DNA from 2 places in the Bacillus sp. GW823-FHT06A11 genome. Region 1 is predicted to be linked to the other one. Evidence: riboswitches for the same ligand, from Rfam matches in the RefSeq annotation. Region 1 holds a riboswitch; the other holds the start of a gene.

The links. Region 1 has a riboswitch for S-adenosylmethionine ahead of mmuP (S-methylmethionine permease). Riboswitches for the same ligand answer to the same signal wherever they lie in the genome.
Region 2: linked by a shared signal. The riboswitch ahead of AC1Q8L_RS05060 (Na+/H+ antiporter NhaC family protein) and the one ahead of mmuP (S-methylmethionine permease) in region 1 are both predicted to bind S-adenosylmethionine.

Annotation. Positions count from the first base shown of each region.
Region 1 covers NZ_JBXAHS010000012.1:57,034-65,123, reverse strand. Annotated here, with positions in the region: gene mmuM (homocysteine S-methyltransferase) at 189-1,166, opposite strand; gene mmuP (S-methylmethionine permease) at 1,141-2,550, opposite strand; SAM riboswitch class I at 2,634-2,741, opposite strand; partial or broken gene AC1Q8L_RS28885 (IS4 family transposase) at 3,084-3,328, shown strand; partial or broken gene AC1Q8L_RS28880 (IS4 family transposase) at 3,304-3,553, opposite strand; gene AC1Q8L_RS28875 (PBP1A family penicillin-binding protein) at 3,895-6,312, shown strand; gene AC1Q8L_RS28870 (hypothetical protein) at 6,519-6,689, shown strand; gene AC1Q8L_RS28865 (helix-turn-helix domain-containing protein) at 7,521-8,090, opposite strand, start outside.
Region 2 covers NZ_JBXAHS010000001.1:1,024,034-1,032,123, reverse strand. Annotated here, with positions in the region: gene AC1Q8L_RS05085 (sodium-dependent transporter) at 1-1,155, shown strand, start outside; gene AC1Q8L_RS05080 (hypothetical protein) at 1,183-1,341, opposite strand; gene AC1Q8L_RS05075 (murein hydrolase activator EnvC family protein) at 1,443-2,717, opposite strand; gene gltP (glutamate/aspartate:proton symporter GltP) at 3,213-4,487, shown strand; gene AC1Q8L_RS05065 (ribonuclease FAU-1 family protein) at 4,556-5,074, shown strand; SAM riboswitch class I at 5,195-5,300, shown strand; gene AC1Q8L_RS05060 (Na+/H+ antiporter NhaC family protein) at 5,395-6,711, shown strand; gene AC1Q8L_RS05055 (lmo0954 family membrane protein) at 6,894-7,250, shown strand; gene AC1Q8L_RS05050 (PspA/IM30 family protein) at 7,298-7,960, shown strand; gene liaF (cell wall-active antibiotics response protein LiaF) at 8,067-8,090, shown strand, end outside.

The sequences.
Region 1 (8,090 bases):
AACTAACAGTTTTTATTTTCCCTAATTCTTTTCCATACCTAAGGTACCCAAAAGTCCACTGGATTCCCGAGGCTACTATCCACATTTGTGTCTCTAAAAAGACTTTTTGTGCCACTAGACGTAACTGTAGATTCCTGAACAAGAAAAATCATGAAAATACACACAAAGTTAGATTATCATTCATTACATTACTGTTTTGCTTCGTTCGAATAGAAAAACTCGGAAGAACGCCACTTGTTCGATATCTCCTCAATGTGATAAGGTGTCGTTCTGCAGCATCCGCCTATTAAACGTGCACCTGCTTGGTACCATTCTTCAGATTGAATATCCAACGTGTTACATTGTTCATGACCATGCCATGTTTTTGTTTCTGGATTATAAGTTTCACCAGAGTTTGGATAAACAATAATTGGTTTTTTTGTGTTTGCCCGTAACTCTTGGATTGCACCAGTCACAACAGTTACGGGTGCACAATTGATGCCTATCGCTACAATTTGTTCACTTTTCTCAAAAACTCGTGCACACTCCACTAGTTTCATACCTTCACTAATCTCTTTCTCATTTTTTAGCGAAAAGGAAAGCCACGCATATGTTTCTGGAAACTCACGCAATAATGTATCTAATACTCTTGCTTCTTGCAGGCAAGGGATCGTTTCAAATGCCAATAGATCTGCACCTGCTTCGATTAACGCAGACATTCTCGAACGGTGAAAGTCTGCTAATGTTTTATCTGTCACAACATAGTTACCTACATACTCTGAACCATCTGCAAGGTAAGCTCCGTACGGCCCAACTGATGCAACAACCAATGGTTTAGGCCTATTCGTTTGCGTATTTTCCTTCCAAAAATCATCTCTTGCCTTTCTTGCAAGTAACACCGTTTTCTTAATTAATTCCAAAGCTTCCTGTTCTTGTATTCCACGCGCGGAAAACCCACTAATAGTAGCTTGATAGCTTGCTGTTATGGCACAGTCTGCTCCAGCACGAAAATAGTCCGAATGCACCTGATAAATTAGTTCCGGGTTTTCTAGTAACACACGTGCCGACCAAAGGGGATCGTCCAAATTACATCCATGCGCCTCCAATTCAGTAGCTAATGCTCCGTCAAGAAGCATAATGGAATGTTGGGATAAAATAGCATCAATTGGGTTGATTTTGTTCGACATAATCTACACCCCTCTTTTTTAGATTTTTTGTTAGATAATAACTTCCATAGCAAAACAAAATAAACGGTATGCCGCAATATAAGGCAATTCTCTGTGTTGGATCGAATGCAATTCCAATACACGATGCCAGACAAAGGATAAAAGAAGCAATTGGTACTAATGGATATAGTGGTGTGCGATAAATCAAGTCCTTTTCAGAATTTCCTTCTTTCAAAAATTGTCTGCGAAATAGGAACTGGGAAGCGCTAATACTCATCCAAACTATAACTACTGCTAGACCGGAAATGGAAACAAGTACGATATAGACAGTATCTGGTGCCACAATACTTGAGAGCAAAGCCAAAGCTCCACCCATCATACTGAAAATGACGGCGTTGATTGGAACACCTTGCTTCGTCATTTTCCCAAAAATCGGGGATATCGTATTCTTATTAGCAAGCGACCAAAGCATTCTAGAAGAGGCATAAAGGCCTGAGTTTGCCGCAGATAAAATGGCTGTTAAGATAACGAAATTCATTATGTCAGCTGAATATGGCACCCCAATTCGTTCTAGAACTGCAACAAAAGGGCTCTCTAATACCCCTGCATCGGAAATAGGCAATAACGCAGATAAAACAACAATCGTTCCTACAAAAAAGATGATCAATCTCCACAGAGTAGTTCGAATGGCCTTCGGTATCATTTTTTCTGGGTTCGCTGTTTCTCCAGCTGCAATGCCTATTAATTCTGTTCCCGAAAAAGCAAAATTAACCGCAAGCATGGTCATCATAATGGCCGTAGCACCATGAGGAAATAAACCTCCACTTGTAAAATTAGAAAAGAATGGTGCTGCTTTTGAATGAGTCATTGGAAGAAACCCTAGCATTGCCGCTACTCCTAAAACAATAAAAATCACAATAGCTATAACCTTTATCGATGAAAACCAAAATTCGGATTCGGCGAAAAATTTAACAGTCAGGACATTTAATACAAAGATCAAAATGGCAAAAAGAGCACTCCATACCCAAATATTAACCGATGGAAACCATCGCTTCATAAGTAATCCTGCGGCTGTAAATTCAGACCCTAAAGCAACAGTCCAAGTTAACCAATACAACCAGGCTACTGTATACCCTGTACCAGGTCCAATGTATTTAACTGCATAACTATGAAATGCGCCCGTTTCAGGCATATGTACGGAAAGCTCGCCTAAACATAGCATAACTAGATAAACTACTAGCGCACCAATCAGATAGGATAGAATTGTTCCAAACGGGCCAGCTTGTTGAATAGTGTAACCCGAGCTTAAGAATAAGCCAGTTCCAATCACCCCACCAAGTGATAGCATGACTAAATGACGTGCTTGCATTTTCCTTTGAAATTCTCTCCCATTTTTGTTCTCCATTTCTACTCTCCTTTAGTTACTATCCAGAAAAAACAAAAACGCACTCTAAAAAAGAGGGCGTTACTGACAAATAAAAACGGAAGCTCTCATCTATCAGGATTATCACCCGCTGGAATTAGCACAGTGTCTACTTAAGCAGACCTGTTGCTGAGGTTTCATAAGGCCAGTCCCTCCACCTCTCTGGATAAGAAATATTTTTTTATAACCTTTTCAATCCATTTAATAACTGTCAAGATAATTCTGTTTTTTTTAAAAATATCTATTATAGAAATACAAAAAATAGAGTATTACTATAACTGCAACCCACTCCTTCTCGGGTATTATTTAAAAATCGAACATACACAACCTGATTTATTTATGATACGGTTCACAAGCACTTCCTCAAAATTTAATGCACTTCTAAATATCTTCTTACTTCTTTGGCTATGGGGTCACCATACATAACCATCAACTCAGGTATTTTAATACCCTCAAATATCAAAAAAACGTTATCTTTTCTAAACAAGCTAAATTAGAAAGGATGAGGTTTTCTTATGAATCTCTCGATTCAAGATGAATTATTACCATTTGCAGAATAATTACAACGATATGTTACACCTGTATTCTTAGAAGAACTTGCAAGAGAAATAGGATTTATAAGGCGAAGACTTAAGTTTTCTGGATCAGAATTAGCTGCTATTTGCATTTGGATTAGTCAACGGGCGGCAAGTGATTCCTTGGTTCGATTATGAGTGGGCTTCATGCAGCGGCAGGGCTTAGCCCTGAGGGACTTAATAAAACTCCTGTTGAAGTTTCTAATTGACTACAAAGTTGAGTAATAGAGGTAGTAGCGGTTTGTTGATTTAACCATACACACAAATATAAAAAATGATGCCCATGGCACTTGCGTTTTCATTTCATTCCGCCTGCTTTCTATAGCTAATTGATTAAGTGTAGTGGGAAACATATATCGATATAAATCTTTAGCAAATAAAGACAACTTTTGTTTTTGATAAATATTTATAAAAAGCACGTCACCTTTTCTCATTAACATAAGTGAATAGTAACGTGCTTTTAACTTCAAGAATAGTCTAAATCCTTAAGTTGATGGATGTGGGGTACCACCACATGCCCATCAAGCTAAAAATGGATTTTCTATGAAATTCCATTTTTTTGTTGTGCCACTATTACCGTTTCTGTTTCGTTATCAGATAAGCTCAAATTTCTTCCTCATCTTAAAGTGGAACAAATTTATTACTTAAATTGTCTATTTAGTACCCTTTTTAAATATGAATATATTTCTTAAAGTGACTTCAATAATTTTAAGTAAATCAAAAGGAGAATTGAAAGGCAGGAGAATATAGCATGTCAGAAAATTATCGTTCTCGAGAGGAGCGACGACAAGTTAAAAAGAACAAACAGCCAGCAGCTAAAAAACAAAAACCAAAAGGCAAGACATCATTTTTTCGTAAGTTTTTAATTAGTTGTTTATTAGTTGGTATTGTAGGGTTAGTCACAGGGGTTGCTACTTTTTTCGTTATGATCAAGGATGCGCCAAAACTCGAGAAAGCAAAACTTGTTAATCCGTTATCCTCAAAAATTTATGATAAAGATGGGAAATTGATATATGAATATGGGAAAGAAAAACGAACGAATATTATGTATGGTCAAATTCCTAAGTTAGTAGAAAATGCGTTTTTAGCGACAGAAGATGCACGTTTTTACGAGCACAGTGGCGTAGATTTTAAAGGTACTGCACGTGCAGTTTTAGTCAGCCTAAAAGGGGATTACGGCTCTCAAGGTGGAAGTACGATTACGCAGCAAGTTATTAAAAATTATTTCTTATCGATGGAAAAAACGTCAAAGAGAAAGGCACAAGAAATATATTTAGCGTATAAGCTAGAACAACAGTATTCAAAACATGAAATTTTAGAAATGTATTTAAATAAAGTTTACTTAGGTAACCGTTCATACGGAATTGCAACAGCAGTACAAAATTACTATGGTAAGGAATTGAGAGATTTAACACTACCAGAAGTTGCAATGCTTGCTGGCTTAATGAAAGCGCCTAATAACTATGATCCAACGAAAGAACAAAATATCAAAAAAGCAACAGAAAGAAGAAATGTTGTACTTCAATTAATGAATCGACATGGTTATATTACAAAAAAGGAAATGGAAGACGCATCAAAAATTCCAGTAACAGAAGGACTTAAGAAAGCAACTGAACAAAAAGAAATGCCATATCCTGCTTTTATGGATGCGGTTGTGAAAGAAGTTGAAAAAGAAATGCCAGATGCAAATATTGGATCTGACGGTTTAGAAATTTATACAACATTAGATCCAAAGGCACAGGATTTTGCGGACAAGCTTTTAAATAGCGGTATTATTAATTATCCAAATGAGAAATTCCAAGGGGCTTTCACATTTATGGATACGAAAACAGGAGAAGTACGTGCAATTGGTAGTGGACGTGGTGAAAATAAAGCTGTTTTTAAAGGACATAATATTGCAATTGAATTAAATCGCTCAGCAGGTTCCACGATGAAACCAATTTTTGATTACGCTCCTGCAATTGAATATTTAAAATGGGCTACTTACCATCAAATTGATGACTCTCCATATAAGTATTCAACAGGACAAGAAGTTAGAAATGCAGATAGAAAGCATTTAGGACCAATTACAATGCGTGATGCATTGAAAACTTCCCGAAATATCCCGGCTATTAAAACTGCAAAAGAAGTAGGAATTAATAAATCAAAAGCTTTCTCTGAAAAGCTAGGTATTACATTTAATGTAGCACCGACCGAATCAACAGCGATTGGTACAAATGAAGCGTCACCAACTGAAATTGCAGGCGCTTATGCGGCATTTGGTAATGATGGTAAGTACACGAAACCACATTTTGTTAAGAAAATCGTTTATCCAGATGGTAAATCAAAAAGCTTTGAGCAAAAGCCAAAACGAGTTATGAAGGATTCTACAGCATATATGATTACTGATATGCTTCGTACTTTTGTTTCATCTGGATTGGGTACAGCAGCTAATATAGGTTCTTTAGATGTAGCCGGTAAAACAGGGACAACAAACTATTCTTTAGAACAAATAGCACAATATAATTTACCAGAAAGTGCTAATCGTGATAGTTGGTTTGCTGGTTATACACCACAATATACGATGGCTGTATGGACCGGATATACAAAGGATAGTAAAGATGATTATATTAGTAGTAAAAATACGAAAATAGCTCAATTGATTTTTAAAGAAATGATGAGTAAGTTTGCTACAGATAAATCGCAATTTAAAATGCCGAACAGTGTGGTTCAAGAAGATAGCGAATTACGTATTAAAGGTGAGAAGCGTGATACTTCTCCAAATGCGAAAATAGCCAATACGACTGAACAGCCAAATGAAAATAAGCAAAAAGAAAAGCAAAAGAAACAAGAAGAATTAAAGAAACCAGAAGATCAAAAGCAAAGTGAGCCAAACAACGGTAGTGGCGAAGGAAATACAAAACCGCCAAACAACGGTAGTGGCGAAGGAAATACAAAACCGCCAAACAACGGTAGTGGCGAAGGAAATACAAAACCGCCAAACAACGGTAGTGGCGAAGGAAATACAAAACCGCCAAACAACGGTAGTGGCGAAGGAAATACAAAGCCGCCAAACAGTGGTAGTGGCGAAGGAAATACAAAGCCGCCAAACAATGGGGAGGGTCATGGAACGCCAATGCAACCAAGTAATGATGGGAATTCAGGAGAGAATCCAGCCAATAATGGTTAATAAGTAATATGAAAATATTGTTGGTCCTTTGCAAATTTAAAAAAAGCATAAATATATTAGTAAATGAGCAACAACGTTTAGGAAGTAGCTAGTAGTCGTTGAAGTACATGGTAAGTCGAAAGGGTGAAGTCTCTTTATATAGTACCTTTTAAATGAAAAATGCGCTATTCTTTCTACAGAATTATAGGAAAGGATGGCATTTTTCTATGTATTTATCGATTCGAGATGAATTTCACTTCTTTGGTGAATCTCTACATATTCTTCAACAACTTGCAAACAAGGCAGGTCGTTATATTAAACTACGTGCATTAAGCGAGGTAAACAATAATCCATGGACAAGTGCGGCTGAAATCAATTTATTTGGAGTGACTCAATGATATATTTGTAAGTAGCTATTTAAATCATTGATACACTATTTCAAAAGGTTATCATCTGCTGAGAGTTCCGTTCGGCATTTGATAACCTTTTTATCCTATACTAGTCAATATGTAAAAGAAACCCTCGGATTGATAAAATTCACTTTCTTAGTTTAATAGTGAAACCCGTTCGGTTTTATTTCGTATTCAAATCTTTCAATTACCTAAACTTGAATTTGCATAAAATTAGCTTGATAACGATACCACTGTATACATTATAAATTGCTAATTTTTACATAATTGTGTACAAAATTTCAAGTCTTATTTTGTCTATTTTTTCTGAATAATACATATTGACAAAATAATAGTAGCGATATAGAATTGGTTTTGTTCACCGGTGAACATTATGTATTTTTTTGTTTAGTATTATTTTTATTCACCATTTCTAACATCAAGATATTCTATCTCTTTTTTTTGTAGTTTGAAATATTATTGGTTACTTAAAATCAATAAAACGGTTTATATTGATAAAATTATTTAAAGGGATGATTGTATGACGAATGCTATAGCGGTAAGAAATGTACGAAAGTTTAGTTCTCAACCCTTATCTACTAATTGTGCCAAAACAAGAAAATCTAAAATAAGAAAATGATTTATCATAAAGAATTAATAGTATATAGAATGTACAGTTAAATTATTATCCATAATAAAATTATGGTAAATTAAAAGGTAGTTGTAATATATTGTTTCTTTTTTAGTTTTCAATAAGAGATATTAGATTTAGTTAAGTAATAAAAAAAGTGTAGAAAGGTTTTATTTCTACGCTTTTTTTATTTGATATCAAATTTATTGCTATTCTAAATTTTTTATATAAGATTTTACAGCTTGCAATAGAAATTCTTCCTGTCCCATACCTGCATCCGCTGCCATTTGCACTACTTTTTGCTTGAATTCATAATCTGCATGAAAAGTTAATGGCTCTACATTACTTTTAAAGTAAACTCCCTCTACATGTGGAAGAATAGTACCTGATTTCATATGAGAATATAAGTATTTAATCTCTTCTTGAAACTGTATTGGATCAACTTGTAATACGAAAGGTTTAATTTCTAATTTAATAGTATCAGATGAAATACTCAATCGCATATTTGTGACACCTAGCTCTTTGTAAAATAAATTTATTAGATTATAAGTAATGGAATTAAATAGCTGAGGTTTTTTAAATGAAAAAGATAAATACCCTCGTTTGGTAATTACAGCTTGTTTATGGAAAGGTTCAAAGGAGTAATTATGTTCCTTATAAGTGGATAGAGGGAAAATTTCTTCGTCTTCTGTAAGAATCTTGCCGTCTGCTCCATTGATTTCTATTACCCTAGCTATTTTTCCGGTATGTTGATGTGTTAATAATTGATATAAATATAT
Region 2 (8,090 bases), on a different contig from region 1:
ACGCAAAAAGAGGCGGTTACAGCTTATAAAGTACTAGTGCCAAATAGCAAATTATATCCTTGGATTGGTCGTATGGGAGTTGTTACTTGTTTTAGTGTACTATCTTTTTATAGTGTTGTAGGTGGATGGATTTTACTTTATTTATATTATAGTGTGACAGGAAGTTTCTGGAATGGAGTAGCTGATTATGGACAATTGTTCGGTGAAACGATTTCAAATCCGTTAAGTGCGATTGGAGCGCAATTTATCTTTATGCTTTGTACGATTTTTGTTGTAAGTAAAGGTGTAGAGAAAGGTATAGAAAAGGCAAGTAAGTACATGATGCCGCTATTATTTATTTTATTTATTGCGATTATTGTTCGTGCGTTAACACTCGATGGTGCTTTTGCTGGAGTAGAGTTCTTCTTAAAACCAGATTTTTCAAAGCTTACAGCAGATACAATTTTATATGCGATGGGACAATCTTTCTTCTCGCTAACTGTAGGTGCCTCGGTAATGGTAACGTATAGTTCGTATTTAAAGAAAGAGGAACATTTAGCGAAATCGGCAACATCTATTGTAAGTTTAACTGTTTTTGTTACAGTACTTGCAGGATTAGCAATTTTCCCAGCGATTTTCGCATTAGGAGTTAAACCGACTGAAGGACCGGGATTACTGTTTATCGTCCTTCCAGCAGTATTTGCAAAAATACCATTTGGTCAATTTTTCTTTATTATGTTTTTAATTTTATTCTTCTTTGCGACTTTAACATCAGCAATTTCAATGCTTGAAATTGTAGTAGCATCTGTTGCGAAAGGTAATGAGAAGAAGCGTCCGTCAGCATCATTATTAATTGGTATTCTTATTTTTGCAGTCGGTATTCCATCAGCGTTATCATTTGGGATTATGAGTGACGTGAAAATATTTGGGAAAACATTCTTTGATTTAGTCGACTTTTCGGTAAGTAACGTATTGCTGCCGTTAGGAGTACTAGCTATTTCATTATTTGTACCAAATAAAATGAGTAAAGAGTTGTTGATGAAAGAATTAGAAGTGACGGAAACGAAGGGGAAAACGTTATTTAACATTTGGTTCTTCTTACTTCGTTATGTCATTCCGATAACTGTAATAATTGTATTTTTAAATGTGATAGGTGTATTTAAAATGTTTGCATAAAAAAAGGCGGGGATCTCCCGTCTTTTTTTATGTTGTTGAATGTAATAGACGATTATACGCTTTATAGGCTGTGGTGACTGCGAGGAATGAACCGATTAAAAATAAAACTGATCCGCCAAATGTAAATATCCGGCCGATAAATGTCGCTCTAGCTTCTTCTATTTTTTGTTGTAATTGCGTATTCATATTGATCACCTCGTAAACTATAGGCATTTAGTTATAGTCTATGTAGAATGCCTATATTGTGTGAAGTGTAAATAAAAAACCTCGGTAGGTACCGAGGTTTTTTATAATCCGATATAAGGAGATGGGTCGACTGCGTTTGTCTTGCCGACATTCCATTCTCCAAGATGAAGTTCGAAGTGTAAATGTTGTCCGTATGATTGGCCCGTGTTCCCCATAAATCCAAGCTGATCGCCTTGTTTTACAGTTTGTCCATTCGATACAGAACGGCTATTCATATGAGCATATACTGTCGTATATGTTTTTCCGTTTATACGGTGAGATAAATACACTACGTTTCCGTAACTAGATGATAATTCTGAGCGAATAACAACGCCATCTGCAGCAGCGATAATTGGAACCGTTCCCGAAGCGGCGATGTCAATTCCTTTATGGTTATCTAAAGAACGTACACCAAATCCGGAAGTTTTTGATCCAGCTGCTGGTTTGATAAAGCCACCGATGTTTGTATCATGTGGTGTTGGAGCTGCTTGAGTTGCTTGAGCAGATTTAGTAGCTTGTTGTTTGCGAGCCTCTTCTGCCTGGCGAGCTTCTTCCGCTTTACGAGCTTCTTCGGCCCGTTTTTCTTCTTCAATTGCTTTTTGCACAGCTTGACGTTGATTTTCTAAAATGCCTTTGGATTCTTCTAATCCTTCAATCTCTGAATCTACTTTTGCTACTTTCGTATGTAGATCGTTAATAAGAGTCTGTTGCTGCAGTTGGTTATTTTGTAATTCTTGTTGTTTTTGTTCTAGTTTTTGCTCAGATTCTTTCAGTTGTTGTTCTTTTTTCTCAACAGCTTCTTTTTCTGTAGTTACAGCATTTTGATCAGATGTTTGTTTTTTTACAATATCTGTATCGTTGTTTAATATTAAACTTACGGAGTACATATTATCAACAAGATCAGCAATGTTTGTAGAGTTTGTTAATACTTCTGTAATGATATTTGTACGCGGTTTTTCTTGCATAGATTGTAATCGTTGTTTAATAACTTCCTGACGTGTATCTATGTTTGTTTGTAATTGTTCTATATGTTTCTTTTTGTCAGTAATTACTTGTTGTGTTTTGCTAATTTCTTTTTTTGTATCGTTTAATTCAGCCTCGTTTTTATTAATAGAAGTAGTTAATTCATCGATTTTTTTCTGTAATTCTTGAATTTCTTTTTCTATTTGTTCTTTCTCGACTGATTTATTTTGTAAGTCACTTTGTTTGCCTTCTAATTCAGATTGAATGTTAGATAATTTATCTTGATTTGTTTCAGCGTATACGGGTGAAAGTAACGGGGAAGCAAAAATCGTTCCTGCTGCTAAAACACTAAACGCTGCAAATTTCTTTTTCATAGTTGTCTGACTCCTTTCCCTATGAATGTTATATATCATAAGAAGAAGAGTGTCTATCGTTGTAATCATAATGTAAAGAAAACTTTATAAAATTGCTAAGTTTTGTCGGAATTTATCATTTTTCAACTTTAATTGTCATAGTACTTACATTTTATTTATGGCTGTAATAAAGGTATATTTTGGGATTTATCTGTAAAATACAGGAGGAAAGTAATAGTTTTTATGGGGTGAAATAGTACTTAGAAAGCTAATAAAACACTAGTAAGGAATCGTTCTCATGTGAGGTTTTCTAACATGGGTTTATTTTTTGTCAAGAAAATTATTTGCATTCGGGGAAAGTTATTTTGTTGTCAGATTTTAAATTTTGATTTATGATTTTTAACAGGGACAAAATGTAGTGAATTGTCGAATAATATGTAATACTCTTAATTTCTTAGTTTTATAGAGATAGAATGAGAGATAGAGTGACACATCGAAGAGGGGGTTACAACAAATATGAAAAGAATAGGACTTGCATGGCAAATATTAATAGGGCTTGCGCTTGGTATTGCGGTTGGGGCGATTTTCTTTGATAATCCAGCTGTTGTTAAGTACTTACAACCAATTGGTGATATTTTCATCCGATTAATTAAAATGATCGTTGTACCGATTGTTGTAGCAAGTATTGTTGTTGGGGTTGCTGGTGTTGGCGATGTTAAAAAACTAGGTCGACTAGGCGGAAAAACAATTCTTTACTTTGAAATTATTACAACAATTGCAATTATTGTTGGTCTATTAATAGCGAATATTTTCCAACCAGGAAAAGGCGTAAATATGGAGCAGTTAACAAAGACAGATATTTCGAAATATACACATACGACAGAGCAAGTACAAAGTCATTCATTTGCAGATACGTTTGTAAATATTGTTCCAACGAACATTATGAAGTCATTGGCTGACGGAGATATGCTTGCTATTATCTTCTTCTCTGTACTATTTGGTTTAGGTGTAGCAGCAATTGGTGAGAGAGGAAGACCAGTTCTTCAATTTTTCCAAGGTGTAGCTGATGCAATGTTTTATGTAACAAACCAAGTTATGAAATTTGCACCATTTGGTGTGTTTGCACTAATTGGTGTTACAGTTTCTACATTTGGTCTTGCTTCATTAATTCCATTAGGGAAATTACTAATTGTCGTATATGGAGCAATGATCTTCTTCGTCGTAGTTGTCTTAGGACTTACAGCGAAAATATTTGGAATTAACATTTTCCAATTCTTTAAGATTTTAAAAGACGAGCTGATCTTAGCGTATTCTACAGCAAGCTCAGAAACAGTTTTACCAAAAATCATGGAGAAAATGGAGAAATTCGGTTGTCCGAAAGCAATTACATCTTTCGTTATTCCGACAGGTTATTCATTTAACTTAGATGGATCAACTTTATATCAAGCAATTGCAGCTATTTTCTTGGCGCAAATGTACGGTATTGATTTATCTATTACACAACAAATTACATTATTACTTGTATTAATGGTTACATCAAAAGGTATCGCAGGTGTACCGGGCGTATCATTCGTTGTATTATTAGCGACACTTGGTACAGTAGGTATTCCACCTGAAGGTTTAGCGTTCATTGCTGGTATTGACCGTATTTTAGATATGGCTCGTACAGCAGTTAACGTTGTAGGAAACTCTTTAGCAGCTGTAGTTATGTCTAAGTGGGAAGGTCAATATGACGCTGAAAAAGGACAAGCTTATTTAAAAGAGATTTCTGAAAAGGGTCAAGCTGCTTAATTATAATATGAACAAGCTCTCACATAATATGTGGGAGCTTTTCTGTATATAGAAGAGGAGTATACATAATGAAACGTAAATATGGTGACGGTTCTTCGTGGAAAAGACTAATAGAAAAGAGTTATAGGCTTAAGCAAGTGGAAGAGGGAATGCTCGGAATACTGGATATAAAAAAGGTGAGAGAGCCTAGTTGTAAAGAATATGATGGTAAAGAAATTTGTATTGCAAGTGATGGGTATATGTGGGTTCAATATTTCATTAATGGAAAGAACTTTGCGATTACAGCTATGTTAGATGATAGGCACAATTTAGTGCAATATTATATTGATGTGACGAAAGAATATGAAATAGACGATCGTGGTTTACCGTATTTTGATGATTTATATTTAGATGTAGTATTATTACCTAGCGGTAAGGTGTATGTATTAGATGAAGAGGAGCTAGAGGATGCTTATAAAAGTGGCGATGTCACGAAGGAAGAGTATGAGTTAGCTTGGTACACTACGAAATGGATATTAGAAGCAATAAAAAATAGTGAATTTTATTGGATTTCAATATTGGAAGAAGAAATCGAAAAGTTAAAATGATTATTGTATTCAAATTTTTGTATAATTACCAAAAAAATCTATACAAAAAATAATTGACTTTTGTTTTGTAAGCGAGTAAAGTTAGGGAAGAAATTATTATTAAAAAATAAATATGAAACCTTCTTATAAAGAGAGGCGGAGGGACTGGCCCTACGATGCCTCGGCAGCGGACTCGATTTCAGAGTGCTGTGCCAAATCCAGCAAGCATGTGCTTGAAAGATGAGAAGAGCGTTTCTTATAGATGTATAAGACCTCTTCTCATCGGAAGAGGTCTTTTGTTATTCATTAGAAAAAGGTTGAAACTAGGGAGAGATGGTACTTTGAAAGAAACGAGAGGAAATGGTTTAGCTTTATTACCACTTGGGATATTTTTGGCGCTATTCATTGGTTCTGGAATTATTACAGGTGATTTCTATAAATTGCCGATACTTGTAGCAATTTCAATTGCTGTAGGAATCGCTTTAGTGATGAATCGTAAAGAAAGTTTTAATGTGAAAGTCGAGCGGTTCGCTAAAGGTGCAGGAAATCCGGATATTATGATTATGGTATTAATTTTTGTGCTTGCAGGTGCATTTTCTGAAACGGCTAAAGGAATGGGCGGAGTAGACTCAACTGTTAATTTAGCGTTAACTATTTTACCGCCAGGATTTATCGTAGCTGGAATCTTTGTTATTGGTGCATTTATTTCATTAGCAATGGGAACTTCAATGGGAACAATTGCAGCATTAGCGCCGATTGCTGTAGGTATTAGTGGTCAAACTGATATCTCAATTGCGCTTGCAATGGCTACTGTTGTTGGGGGAGCGATGTTTGGTGATAATTTATCATTTATTTCAGATACAACAATCGCAGCTGTTCGTTCACAAGGAACAGAAATGAAAGATAAGTTTAAAACGAATTTTTTAATTGTGTTACCAGCGGCTATTATTACAATTGTACTATTAGTAATAGTTACTTCAGGAAGTGACACGCAAATTAAAGCACATAGCTTTGATTGGATAAAGATTTTACCGTACGCAGGAGTACTTATTACAGCGCTACTTGGCTGGAATGTACTTATTGTATTAACTGGTGGAACTGTATTATCTGGTGTTATCGGTCTTATAGATGGAAGTTACACGTTAGAAAGTTTCTTTAAAAGTGTAACGACTGGAATGGGCGGTATGATGGAGTTAGTATTACTTGCTATATTAATTGGCGGTATGGTTGAATTAATCCAATATAATGGTGGTATTCAATATTTAATGAATGTATTAACACGTAATATTCGTTCGAAAAAAGGTGCGGAATTTGGTATTGCTGGTTTAGTAAGTATGACGAATATGTGTACAGCGAATAATACGATTTCGATTATTTTTACAGGCCCGCTTGCAAAAAATATTGCAGATCAATATGAAATAGACCCTCGTAAATCAGCGAGTGTATTAGATCTTTTCTCATGTTGTGTACAAGGATTAATTCCGTACGGTGCCCAAATGTTAACGGCAGCAGGATTTGCAGCGTTATCTCCGGTTGAATTGTTGCCATATGCATTTTATCCAATCTTAGTTGGAGTATGTGGGATTGTTTCTATTTTAATTGGATTTCCAAGATTTTCTAAAGTAGCTGAGAAAAAAGAGTATCATAAAACAGCTTAATTTAATATGAATGTTAGTAATTAAAAAAACGTGCAGAGAATAAACTCTGCACGTTTTTTTGCGTAAAGGGCTGAATATGACTCGGTCTTAAGTCTGAGTTAAAAACGGTTCTTAAGCTCGTTATGGAAAGATGAAAAAATAGTTAAGATAAGAGTATCAAATCGAAGGGAGGCAAGCACAAGATGAAACAATTTCTAGCGTTTATCGCAGCCGGTATTTTGGCTTTAATTGCTCTTGGTAGTCTTGCTGGTATTGTAGGATTCGCAATCGGAGCAGGAGTTGTATATTGGAGCTATAAATCATTTGTGCGAGCTAAGTCATTTTTTGGAAAGTTAGCTTGGGGTATTGTTGGTTTAATCGGTTTATCCATTGCGCTTTCTCATTCACCAGCATTAATCGGTATCGCTGCTTTAGTGGTTTTATACTACGGATACCGTGAGTGGAAAAAAGAAAAAGATGTAGTTGTTGAATCTGCTCCAGAAAGTTCTAAACCATATAGCAACTTTGAAGATGAGTGGAACAAATTAATGAAAAACTAAAACAATAAATCAAATTATAAATAAAGTAGAAGAGAGGAAGATTTATAATGAAACAATCTTTATTCGGACGTGTACGCGATGCAATTTTAGCTGATTTTCATAACGTGTTAGATGAGAAGGAAAGAAAAAATCCAATTGCGATGTTAAACCAATATTTACGTGATAGTGAGCGTGAAATAACAAAAATTGAGAAGTTAATTGAACGTCATAAAACATTAAAATCTAACTTTGCTCGTGAGCTTGAGCAAGCACGTTATTTCGTTAACAAAAGATCAAAGCAAGCTATCATTGCTCAAGAAGCAGGCGAATTACAATTGCACGAACGTGCGTTAGAAGAGGTAGCTTATTATGAAGGGCAAGTAACTCGATTAGAAGAAATGTATGCAGGTGTTGTAGAGCAAATTGATGAGTTAGAGCGTCGTCTTTCTGAAATGAAAAATAAATTAAAAGAAATGCACGCAAAGCGTATGGAACTAATGGCACGTGAAAATATGGCACATGCAAATCGTCGTATGAATACTGCAATGCATAAAATGGATGAAAATAATCCGTTCTTACGATTTGAAGAAATTGAAGATCACATTCGTGACTTAGAAACTCGTATGAATGAAGAGCATGAGCGTGACACATTTGATATGAAAATTGCAAAACTTGAGCGTGAAATGAAAGAAAAGAATGATGTATCGTTAACGAAAGAGTTAACAAAATAATAGTAGTATATTATAAAACAGGCTTATGATATAGTGATAGGAGAAAAGGTGTTGGAAAGCAATGCCTTTTCTTCTATGTATATGTGACAAGAAGGGGGGAGCTGAAATGAAGAAACATTTTTCAAAGACA